DNA from 3 places in the Escherichia sp. TC-EC600-tetX4 genome. Region 1 is predicted to be linked to each of the others. Evidence: predicted binding sites of a transcription regulator. Region 1 holds the regulator's gene; each other region holds the start of a gene.
What was found. The regulator CRP, encoded in region 1, controls carbon source genes, mostly activating them, when cyclic AMP is high. The targets are predictions, from matches to a motif close to ATGTGANNNNNNTCACAT.
Positions count from the first base shown of each region.

Region 2: epd (erythrose-4-phosphate dehydrogenase) is a predicted target of CRP. The motif match lies at 1,390-1,407, and genes of this name have one in related genera.
Region 3: KXD89_RS06835 (YfcZ/YiiS family protein) is a predicted target of CRP. The motif match lies at 1,602-1,619, and genes of this name have one in related genera.

Region 1 covers NZ_CP079924.1:394,929-399,036, forward strand. The annotation lists gene KXD89_RS01795 (YccS/YhfK family putative transporter) at 1-2,001, opposite strand, end outside; gene crp (cAMP-activated global transcriptional regulator CRP) at 2,052-2,684, opposite strand; gene KXD89_RS01805 (OsmC family protein) at 2,986-3,390, shown strand; gene KXD89_RS01810 (phosphoribulokinase) at 3,445-4,108, opposite strand, start outside.
Region 2 covers NZ_CP079924.1:810,477-814,584, forward strand. The annotation lists gene glpX (class II fructose-bisphosphatase) at 1-75, shown strand, start outside; gene fumE (fumarase E) at 97-606, shown strand; gene KXD89_RS03930 (nucleoside/nucleotide kinase family protein) at 603-1,316, shown strand; gene epd (erythrose-4-phosphate dehydrogenase) at 1,601-2,620, shown strand; gene pgk (phosphoglycerate kinase) at 2,670-3,833, shown strand; gene fbaA (class II fructose-bisphosphate aldolase) at 4,048-4,108, shown strand, end outside.
Region 3 covers NZ_CP079924.1:1,416,603-1,420,710, reverse strand. The annotation lists gene fadI (acetyl-CoA C-acyltransferase FadI) at 1-1,032, opposite strand, end outside; gene KXD89_RS06835 (YfcZ/YiiS family protein) at 1,213-1,497, opposite strand; gene fadL (long-chain fatty acid transporter FadL) at 1,869-3,209, shown strand; gene yfdF (protein YfdF) at 3,575-4,108, shown strand, end outside.

The DNA of each region.
Region 1 (4,108 bases):
GTTCAGATGACCAATAACCCGCTGTAAATGCTGCTCCAGCGTACCTGCCGCGCCTTCGTGCGGCTGCATCTCCGGCGCATCCATGATATTGGCATCGCCAGAACTACCCGGTTCGTCATACTCCAGTCGCTGCTGACAACGCTGAATGGCGATTTCACAAGACTGTAAATACTCTTGTGCCAGTTCAGGTGGCAATGCCCGGTGTTCCCGCGCCAGCGTGGTCATGGCATTAATATGCTCAACAATAAACTGGCTGTGCGTTACCCACAGTTTCATATCTGCCAGATAATGGCTGTTAAACGCCGGTTCCTGCATCGCCTGATTCAATGAGTTATACAGAGTGTTATGTGCCTGATTTACCCGCATTCGCTGCCAGGCCAGTGGCGTAGGTTGCGGATCCTCGCTAAGAATCAAGCGAATCGCTTCCTGATAGGCTTCTAAAGCATCATGGGCGTTTTTACGCAATAACCCGCTCTGCCACTGCGGCCACAGCCAGACAGTACCGCCGAAAGCAATTAAACAACCAATAATGGTATCGATAAGACGCGGAAGGATGTATTGCTCGCCGTTCAACCACAATAGTTGCAGGGTATACACTGCGGTAATAGTAAAACCGACCGTCGCCCAGCCGTAGTTTTTGCGCAATATCAGGTAGCTGGCGAGGGTGGTAATCAGCATCAACGTCAGGGTGTAACCTTCGGGAATTTTAAAGTGCAGCGCCACGCCCGCAATGATTAACCCGACCACGGTTCCCACGGAGCGATTCACAATCCTCAGACGGGTTGCGCCATAGCCATTTTGTGTCACCAGCAATACCGTCATCAGGATCCAGTACGACTTCGGCAGATGCAGCGCGGTGCCCATCAGGCTGGCAACGCTTAACATCACACTGAGTCGTCCGGCATTGCGTAGCGCCGGAGACTTTAGTGACAGATAACTTTTCAGCGCCGGAAGTAATGGCATTCGCCGCTGTTTATCGGCCAGTAAGTCACGGGCATAGAGCGGTTTTTGGGTGCGCAGCACGCGGGCGATGCGGCTGAAATGCCAGTAGCAGAATTGCCCAACCGGATTATCCGGATGCTGGCGGGCGATTTTTTCCAGTGCGCCAATTTGCTTTTCCATCGTAAAACGCGTTGGCAGGCGATGGTAAAGAATGTCATCAGCCAGCACGCGCAGGCGAGCGGCGACGGTTTGCGCATTCCAGCGGATAACTTCTTCCGCATGGCTACGCTCGACCAGCTTTTGCACCTCTTCCGGCTGATGCAAACTGACCGAAATATGTTCCTGTAAATCCAGCGCCTCCTGGAAAATACGCAGCATCCGCTTGTAGTCAGTATTATTTTGCGCGGAAAGCATATGCATTTGCTGATAGCACTGGGTAATTAGATCGACCGCTTTTTGCTGGCGCACCAGCAGCGGCGGCAGCGCTTTTTCAGGGTCGGTGTGCTGGGTAAGCAGGCTGTATTTGGCTTCACAATAATCTGCCAGTTCACGGTACAGCAGACTTAGTGACTCGCGCAGCGGTTGTTCGCGCCAGATCCAGAACCAAAACCAGTTAAACAATCCGTACCAGAGAGTGCCCAACGCATAGATGAGCAACGGTTCCCAGACCGGCATGTATCCCGCCAAACTGAGGGTAAAAATGGCGGCGAGCAGCGATGCAGGAAGCAATTTTGCGTGCAATGGCCCCAGCTCAGCAGTGACGCCAAGTACCAGCGTTAATCCGGTCAGCAAAAAGGGCAGGGGAACATCTTTTGCCAGTAGTAGCTGTGTCAGCAAGCTACAGGTGGCAAACAGCGACGCACCAATGATTAAGCGTTTGAAAAAACGTTTATGAGGCGTATCAAGGCCCGCAATATTGCAACAGGCAGGAACGAGGGAGAAGAGCAGACCGAATCGTAATTCGCCAAGCATTAACCCAACGGCCACGGGCAAACATAGCACCAGCGTTTGTCGAAGTGCATAGTTGATATCGGGGTGATAAATCAGTCTGCGCCACATCGGGGGAAACAAAATGGCGCGCTACCAGGTAACGCGCCACTCCGACGGGATTAACGAGTGCCGTAAACGACGATGGTTTTACCGTGTGCGGAGATCAGGTTCTGATCTTCCAGCATCTTCAGAATGCGTCCCACGGTTTCACGAGAACAGCCGACAATCTGACCAATTTCCTGACGGGTAATTTTGATTTGCATACCGTCCGGGTGAGTCATAGCGTCTGGTTGTTTTGCCAGATTCAGCAGAGTCTGTGCAATGCGGCCCGTCACGTCGAGGAACGCCAGGTTGCCCACTTTCTCTGAAGTGACTTGCAGACGACGCGCCATCTGTGCAGACAAACGCATCAGAATGTCCGGGTTTACCTGAATCAATTGGCGAAATTTTTTGTACGAAATTTCAGCCACTTCACAGGCGGTTTTCGCACGTACCCATGCGCTACGTTCCTGGCCCTCTTCAAACAGGCCCAGTTCGCCAATAAAATCACCCTGATTCAGATAGGAGAGGATCATTTCTTTACCCTCTTCGTCTTTGATCAGCACTGCCACAGAGCCTTTAACGATGTAGTACAGCGTTTCCGCTTTTTCACCCTGGTGAATAAGCGTGCTCTTGGATGGGTACTTATGAATGTGGCAATGAGACAAGAACCATTCGAGAGTCGGGTCTGTTTGCGGTTTGCCAAGCACCATGCGCGGTTATCCTCTGTTATAAGCTTTCTCCAGAGCCAGATAACGCCGCTGTCTCTGGATTGCCGAAATATGCTTCCCGCTACCTGGGAAGGGGCTATCAACTGTACTGCACGGTAATGTGACGTCCTTTGCATACATGCAGTACATCAATGTATTACTGTAGCATCCTGACTGTTTTAGCATAGCTTTCGCTTTGTGTCTCCTGGTGTCTCGCTTCAGCATGACCCAGGTCGCCTTCCGTTGCGCGATTTGGTTAGTACGCGTACTCTGTCAGGAAAATTGACGCAGTGGAGTAGCAAAAATGCAAGCGCGAGTGAAGTGGGTCGAAGGGTTAACTTTTCTGGGCGAATCCGCCTCTGGTCATCAGATTTTAATGGACGGCAACTCAGGCGATAAAGCACCAAGTCCGATGGAAATGGTGTTGATGGCGGCGGGTGGTTGCAGTGCCATCGATGTGGTTTCGATCCTGCAAAAAGGGCGTCAGGATGTGGTCGATTGTGAAGTAAAATTGACCTCTGAACGCCGCGAAGAGGCACCACGCCTGTTTACGCACATTAATCTGCATTTTATCGTCACCGGTCGCGACCTGAAAGACGCAGCGGTTGCGCGTGCGGTTGATCTCTCTGCCGAGAAATATTGTTCAGTGGCGTTGATGCTGGAAAAAGCGGTGAATATTACTCACTCGTATGAAGTGGTTGCCGCGTGACTTAACTATCCCGTTGTGAAGCCGGATAGTATTTTATCCGGCGTAATAGCAGAGTTACTCGATTTTCTTTCCTTCCATCAATCGTTGCACCAGCGGCAGCATAATTAATTCCATTGCCAGACCCATTTTGCCGCCCGGTACCACTAACGTATTGATGTGGGAAATGAATGAGCCTTGCAACATCGCCAGCAGCCAGGGGAAATCGATCCCTTCCAGATTACGAAAATGGATCACCACAAAGCTTTCATCGAGCGACGGGATACCTTTTGCCGCGAACGGGTTTGAAGTGTCGACGGTGGGAACGCGCTGGAAGTTAAGATGGGTGCGGGAAAACTGCGGTGTGATGTAGTTGATATAGTCTTCCATTGAACGCACTACTGAGTCCATCACTGCTTCTCGTGAGTGCCCGCGCTCGCTGGTGTCGCGGATCAGTTTTTGAATCCACTCAAGGTTAACGATAGGCACCACGCCGACCAGTAAGTCCACATGCTGCGCAACGTTATGCTGTGGCGTGACTACGCCGCCGTGTAAACCTTCATAAAACAGTACATCAGTGGGTTCCGGTAAAGGTTGCCAGGGGGTGAATGTCCCCGGTACCTGATTCCACGGTACGGCTTCGTCGTAGGTATGCAGATATTTGCGAGATTTCCCTTTGCCGCTCTGACCGTATTCAATGAAGGTTTGTTCCAGCAGGCCGAAGTCGTTAGCCTCGGGGCCG
Region 2 (4,108 bases), 420 kb from region 1:
AATGGGGTGCGGACGCAGACATTACTGATCGGCGGCGCGGACCAAACGTGTAATATAATAGACTCCCTGCATTGATGGTGATCTATCGGAAGACCAATGGCGACGCTGACAGAAGATGATGTGCTTGAGCAACTGGATGCACAGGACAATTTATTTTCATTTATGAAAACTGCGCATACCATTTTGCTCCAGGGGATACGCCAGTTTCTGCCGTCGCTGTTTGTCGATAACGATGAAGAGATCGTGGAATATGCAGTGAAGCCGTTACTCGCCCAAAGCGGCCCGCTTGACGATATTGATGTTGCACTGCGTTTGATTTATGCGTTGGGGAAAATGGATAAATGGTTGTACGCCGATATCACGCATTTTTCCCAGTTCTGGCATTACCTGAACGAACAGGATGAAACGCCCGGATTTGCCGATGACATGACCTGGGATTTTATCAGCAACGTCAATAGCATAACCCGCAATGCGATGCTCTATGACGCGTTAAAAGCGATGAAGTTCGCTGATTTCTCCGTCTGGTCAGAGGCGCGTTTTAGCGGAATGGTCAAAACGGCGCTGACGCTGGCAGTAACGACCACCTTAAAGGAATTAACGCCGTGAAAATTGAATTAACGGTGAATGGGCTGAAGATACAGGCACAGTACCAGAACGAAGAGATTGAAAATGTACATAAACCGTTGCTGCACATGTTGGCGGCCTTACAGACGGTAAATCCGCAGCGGCGTACGGTGGTTTTTCTTTGCGCTCCGCCGGGGACGGGTAAATCAACCCTAACCACCTTCTGGGAATATCTCGCGCAACAAGACCCGGAACTGCCCGCTATTCAGACGCTCCCGATGGATGGTTTTCACCATTACAATAGCTGGCTGGATGCGCATCAATTGCGCCCCTTCAAAGGCGCACCAGAGACATTTGACGTTGCGAAACTGACGGAAAATCTGCGCCAGGTCGTGGAAGGGGATTGTACGTGGCCGCAGTACGATCGACAAAAGCATGATCCTGTTGAAGATGCGTTGCACGTTACCGCACCACTCGTCATCGTCGAAGGAAACTGGTTGTTACTGGATGATGAAAAGTGGCTGGAGTTGGCATCTTTCTGCGATTTTTCTATTTTTATTCATGCACCTGCTCAAATTCTGCGGGAGCGCTTGATTAGTCGTAAAATTGCGGGAGGATTAACGCGGCAAGTAGCCGAAGCATTTTATGCCCGCACCGATGGCCCCAATGTCGAGCGTGTGCTGATGAATAGCCGTCAGGCCAATCTGATAGTAGAGATGACTGAAGAAGGCCGGTATCACTTCACAAGCTGACAATTTATTCCAGTTATTGTAGGGTTATTATTACGCCAGCCTGGAATAAAGCTTCCCACAAAAGGGGATAAAAGTGTGATGTGAGTCAGATAAATGTCTTCTTCGGCTGGACAAACATTCCTTTTATTCCACGTTTCGCTTATCCTAGCTGAAGCGTTTCAGTCGATTAAATGTTCGACAATTAACCAATCAGTCGCAGTTTGCGACAGGTAAGGTTTCCCCGGACGATTTGCTGGATTACTCTGTCTGGCAAATTTGCTCAGGGAAAACCTTGCAGGAGATCTATGACCGTACGCGTAGCGATAAATGGCTTCGGTCGCATCGGGCGTAATGTGGTTCGTGCTTTGTATGAATCCGGACGCCGGGCGGAAATTACCGTGGTGGCAATCAACGAACTGGCGGATGCTGCGGGCATGGCGCATTTGTTGAAATATGACACCAGCCATGGCCGTTTTGCATGGGAAGTACGACAGGAACGCGATCAACTTTTTGTTGGTGATGACGCCATCCGCGTATTGCATGAACGTTCACTGCAATCGCTCCCCTGGCGTGAACTTGGCGTTGATGTAGTCCTCGACTGCACCGGCGTATATGGCTCCCGCGAGCATGGCGAAGCGCATATTGCCGCCGGGGCCAAAAAAGTGCTCTTTTCACATCCTGGCAGTAACGATCTCGACGCGACCGTTGTTTACGGCGTCAATCAGGATCAACTTCGTGCGGAACACCGCATCGTTTCTAACGCTTCCTGTACCACGAATTGCATAATTCCCGTCATCAAATTGTTAGATGATGCGTACGGTATTGAGTCCGGCACTGTGACCACAATTCACTCCGCCATGCACGATCAACAGGTTATTGATGCATACCATCCTGACCTGCGTCGCACCCGGGCAGCCAGCCAGTCGATCATTCCGGTCGATACTAAACTGGCCGCCGGTATCACACGATTTTTTCCGCAATTTAACGATCGCTTTGAAGCGATTGCGGTACGTGTGCCAACCATAAATGTGACGGCAATCGATTTAAGCGTGACGGTGAAGAAACCTGTAAAAGCCAATGAAGTCAACCTGTTGCTGCAAAAAGCAGCACAAGGTGCATTTCATGGTATAGTTGACTATACGGAATTGCCGTTGGTCTCTGTAGATTTTAACCACGATCCGCACAGTGCCATTGTCGATGGCACCCAAACCCGGGTCAGTGGCGCACACCTGATCAAAACGTTGGTCTGGTGCGATAACGAATGGGGCTTTGCTAACCGAATGCTCGACACGACGTTAGCTATGGCTACTGTTGCTTTCAGGTAAGACGCAAGCAGCGTCTGCAAAACTTTTAGAATCAACGAGAGGATTCACCATGTCTGTAATTAAGATGACCGATCTGGATCTTGCTGGGAAACGTGTATTTATCCGTGCGGATCTGAACGTACCAGTAAAAGACGGGAAAGTAACCAGCGACGCGCGTATCCGTGCTTCTCTGCCGACCATCGAACTGGCCCTGAAACAAGGCGCAAAAGTGATGGTAACTTCCCACCTGGGTCGTCCTACCGAAGGCGAGTACAACGAAGAATTCTCTCTGCTGCCGGTTGTTAACTACCTGAAAGACAAACTGTCTAACCCGGTTCGTCTGGTTAAAGATTACCTCGACGGCGTTGACGTTGCTGAAGGTGAACTGGTTGTTCTGGAAAACGTTCGCTTCAACAAAGGCGAGAAGAAAGACGACGAAACCCTGTCCAAAAAATACGCTGCACTGTGTGACGTGTTCGTAATGGACGCATTCGGTACTGCTCACCGCGCGCAGGCTTCTACTCACGGTATCGGTAAATTCGCTGACGTTGCGTGCGCAGGCCCGCTGCTGGCAGCTGAACTGGACGCGCTGGGTAAAGCACTGAAAGAACCTGCTCGCCCGATGGTGGCTATCGTTGGTGGTTCTAAAGTATCTACCAAACTGACCGTTCTGGACTCCCTGTCTAAAATCGCTGACCAGCTGATTGTTGGTGGTGGTATCGCTAACACCTTTATCGCGGCACAAGGCCACGATGTGGGTAAATCCCTGTACGAAGCTGACCTGGTTGACGAAGCTAAACGTCTGCTGACCACCTGCAACATCCCGGTTCCGTCTGATGTTCGCGTAGCAACCGAGTTCTCTGAAACTGCACCGGCTACCCTGAAATCTGTTAACGATGTGAAAGCTGACGAGCAGATCCTGGATATCGGTGATGCTTCCGCTCAGGAACTGGCTGAAATCCTGAAGAATGCGAAAACCATTCTGTGGAACGGTCCGGTTGGCGTGTTCGAATTCCCGAACTTCCGCAAAGGTACTGAAATCGTGGCTAACGCTATCGCAGACAGCGAAGCGTTCTCCATCGCTGGCGGCGGCGACACTCTGGCAGCAATCGACCTGTTCGGCATTGCTGACAAAATCTCCTACATCTCCACTGGCGGCGGCGCATTCCTCGAATTCGTGGAAGGTAAAGTACTGCCTGCAGTAGCGATGCTCGAAGAGCGCGCTAAGAAGTAAAAAATCACAGGGCAGGGAAACCTGCCCTTGTTTCAGCGCGCTTTTAGAGCACGCAATTTTTCATACTCTAAATAATTCGAGTTGCAGGAAGGCGACAAGAGAGTGAATCCCCAGGAGCTTACATAAGTAAGTGACTGGGGTGAGCGAACGCAGACGCAGCACATGCAACTTGAAGTATGACGAGTATAAGGCCCGACGATACAGGACAAGAGACATGTCTAAGATTTTTGATTTCGTAAAACCTGGCGTAATCACTGGTGATGACGTACAGAAAG
Region 3 (4,108 bases), 1.0 Mb from region 1:
TTCGTGCATATCGATCAATGTCAGATCGCTCATCGTCAAACCGGCACGCTCCAGCGCCAGCGGTGTTGACCAGGCTGGACCGAGCAACATGTCCTGCCAGACATCAATCGCAGTAAATGCGTAGCTGCGCAGATACCCCAGCGGCACCAGCCCTAATTCTTTCGCCCGGGATTCAGTCATCAGGATCACCGCTGCCGCGCCATCGGTCAGCGGCGTACTGTTTGCCGCCGTTACCGTTCCGTGTTTGCGATCAAACGCCGGGCGCAGCTTTGCGTAATCGGCAAGCGAGGAATTACCGCGAATATTGTTGTCTTCGACAAGCGGTTGTTTATAAGGAGGGATAAAGGCAGTCATCACCTCTTCTTTGAGTTTTCCGTCTGACCATGCCTGAGCGGCACGCTGATGCGAACGGTGCGCTAATGCATCTTGCTGTTCTCGGGTGATGCCGTAGGTTTTCGCCATTTGCTCTGCGGTGTCGCCCATCCGCAAGCCGGTAGAATATTCTGCTACCGCAGGTGGTACGGGCATTAAGTCGCGCAAACGCAGGCGAGAGAAGAGTTTCAGTCGCTGGCTCATGGTACGAGCTTTGTTGACATCAACCAGCACGCGCGCCAGTTTTTTACTGACGCCAATTGGCAATACCGAAGAGGAATCTGCCCCACCGGCAATCCCCGCTCGAATAGTTCCCGCCATCAGGCTTTCTGCGACGTTTGCAACTGCCTGGAAACTGGTAGCGCAAGCGCGGCTGACGCTGTAAGCATCGGTATGTACATTCATTCCCGTACCGAGAACAATTTCACGCGCAATGTTGGGGGCTTCAGGCATTTGTACGACCTGACCAAAGACCAGTTGTTCAATCACTTCGGCGGGGATCTCGCTGCGTGCCAGCAGTTCGCCTACCACCATCTTCCCTAAATCAACCGCGGGAATGCCATGAAAAGCCGTCGCCTGACGGGCAAAAGGCGTACGTAAACCGCTAACAATGGCGATACGATCGCCCTGGCGGGTAACCAGCGGTAAAACCTGACCCATAACACTCCCCTGTAAAAAAATAAATAAAGTGGTCTGACCTGATCATAGTCTTAACCATTTTTTTACATTTAGCCAAGTGGAGAAAAGGGAAAGTGGGAGCTATGACACAGAGAGAAAAGAAGAAGAGAAAAGAAAACGCCCCTGCCAGCAACTGACAGGGGCGTACGTACCCGAGAGGAATTAACGCAGACCCAGCTGGAAAATCAGCATTTCAGCTTCGCAGGCAAAAGTGAAATCGATATCCAGGCGCACACCGTCAGACTCTTCAGTGAAAGTCGGGGTGATTTTGCAAGGTTCAGATTCCACGCTACGGGCTTTTTCAGTCAGCGCCGCCAGCGTTTGCTCTGCTTCTGCGCGGTTTGCAAACACGCGGCTGTAAGACGCGGTGCAGTCGGAGTTGTCCATAATGGTGCCAACATCCATACAGCAGCAAACCGGGGTTTCATCAGCACTACATTTACTCATCGTTGATTTCCTCTGTATGTGCACCCAAGGTGCCAGATAAACGTTGTGGATATTTTACGCTTCCGGAAAGTGCTGCTCCAGTTGTTAATTCTGCAAAATCGGATAAGTGACCGAAATCACACTTAAAAATGATCTAAAACAAAATTCACCCGAATCCATGAGTGCGCCACCTCCAAATTTTGCCAGCTGGATCGCGTTTCTTAGATCATATTTGAAAAAAGATAGAAACATACTTGCAACATTCCAGCTGGTCCGACCTATACTCTCGCCACTGGTCTGATTTCTAAGATGTACCTCAGACCCTACACTTCGCGCTCCTGTTACAGCACGTAACATAGTTTGTATAAAAATAAATCATTGAGGTTATGGTCATGAGCCAGAAAACCCTGTTTACAAAGTCTGCTCTCGCAGTCGCAGTGGCACTTATCTCCACCCAGGCCTGGTCGGCAGGCTTTCAGTTAAACGAATTTTCTTCCTCTGGCCTGGGCCGGGCTTATTCAGGGGAAGGCGCAATTGCCGATGATGCAGGTAACGTCAGCCGTAACCCCGCATTGATTACTATGTTTGACCGCCCGACATTTTCTGCGGGTGCGGTTTATATTGACCCGGATGTAAATATCAGCGGAACGTCTCCATCTGGTCGTAGCCTGAAAGCCGATAACATCGCGCCTACGGCATGGGTTCCGAACATGCACTTTGTTGCACCGATTAACGACCAATTTGGTTGGGGCGCTTCTATTACCTCTAACTATGGTCTGGCTACAGAGTTTAACGATACTTATGCAGGCGGCTCTGTCGGGGGTACAACCGACCTTGAAACCATGAACCTGAACTTAAGCGGTGCGTATCGCTTAAATAATGCATGGAGCTTTGGTCTTGGTTTCAACGCCGTCTACGCTCGCGCGAAAATTGAACGTTTCGCAGGCGATCTGGGGCAGTTGGTTGCTGGCCAAATTATGCAATCTCCTGCTGGCCAAACTCAGCAAGGGCAAGCATTGGCAGCTACCGCCAACGGTATTGACAGTAATACCAAAATCGCTCATCTGAACGGTAACCAGTGGGGCTTTGGCTGGAACGCCGGAATCCTGTATGAACTGGATAAAAATAACCGCTATGCACTGACCTACCGTTCTGAAGTGAAAATTGACTTCAAAGGTAACTACAGCAGCGATCTTAATCGTGCGTTTAATAACTACGGTTTGCCAATTCCTACCGCGACAGGTGGCGCAACGCAATCGGGTTATCTGACGCTGAACCTGCCTGAAATGTGGGAAGTGTCAGGTTATAACCGTGTTGATCCACAGTGGGCGATTCACTATAGCCTGGCTTACACCAGCTGGAGTCAGTTCCAGCAGCTGAAAGCGACCTCAACCAGTGGCGACACGCTGTTCCAGAAACATGAAGGCTTTAAAGATGCTTACCGCATCGCGTTGGGTACCACTTATTACTACGATGATAACTGGACCTTCCGTACCGGTATCGCCTTTGATGACAGCCCAGTTCCTGCACAGAATCGTTCTATCTCCATTCCGGACCAGGACCGTTTCTGGCTGAGTGCAGGTACGACTTACGCATTTAATAAAGATGCTTCAGTCGACGTTGGTGTTTCTTATATGCACGGTCAGAGCGTGAAAATTAACGAAGGCCCATACCAGTTCGAGTCTGAAGGTAAAGCCTGGCTGTTCGGTACTAACTTTAACTACGCGTTCTGATAACGCGTTCGCCTGGATAAAGTCACCTGCATAGCAGGTGACTTTAACTCCCCCACTTCACCGAAAGTAGTGTCCTCATTGCTTACCTCCTGAGTTTTGCAAACAGCCTGTTGGCAGCTTGCCCTTTCAAATCAATAAGCGGTATCCACAGACAAACCTGAAGGGAAAGGCATATTTTCAGGCGTTCTGCTCGTCCTTCTCAAAGAGTTTACTTTTCTGCATTTCCAGGATACTCCCCCCCCCTGGCTATTGTGCGCTCATACACTCAAATTAAAGATAGGTTCTAAATAAATGAGCGTTTTTTGATAGTCTATTTCATTAGGTAATATATATTTGTAACAAATCAATCAAAATGGAATAAAATCATGCTACCATCTATTTCAATCAACAATACCAGCGCAGCTTACCCAGAATCCATCAATGAAAATAACAATGATGAAGTTAATGGATTAGTACAAGAGTTCAAAAACCTTTTTAATGGTAAGGAAGGAATAAGCACCTGTATTAAACATCTACTTGAGCTTATAAAAAACGCCATACGAGTAAACGACGATCCTTATAGATTTAATATTAATAATTCCTCAGTTACTTATATTGATATTGACTCCAATGATACAGACCATATTACTATTGGTATCGACAACCAAGAACCAATAGAATTACCTGCGAACTATAAAGACAAAGAACTCGTCCGTACTATCATTAATGACAACATAGTTGAGAAGACTCATGATATCAATAACAAGGAAATGATCTTCAGCGCATTAAAAGAAATATATGATGGAGATCCTGGTTTTATCTTCGATAAGATATCACACAAACTCAGACATACGGTAACGGAATTTGATGAGAGCGGGAAAAGCGAACCAACGGACTTATTTACCTGGTACGGTAAAGAT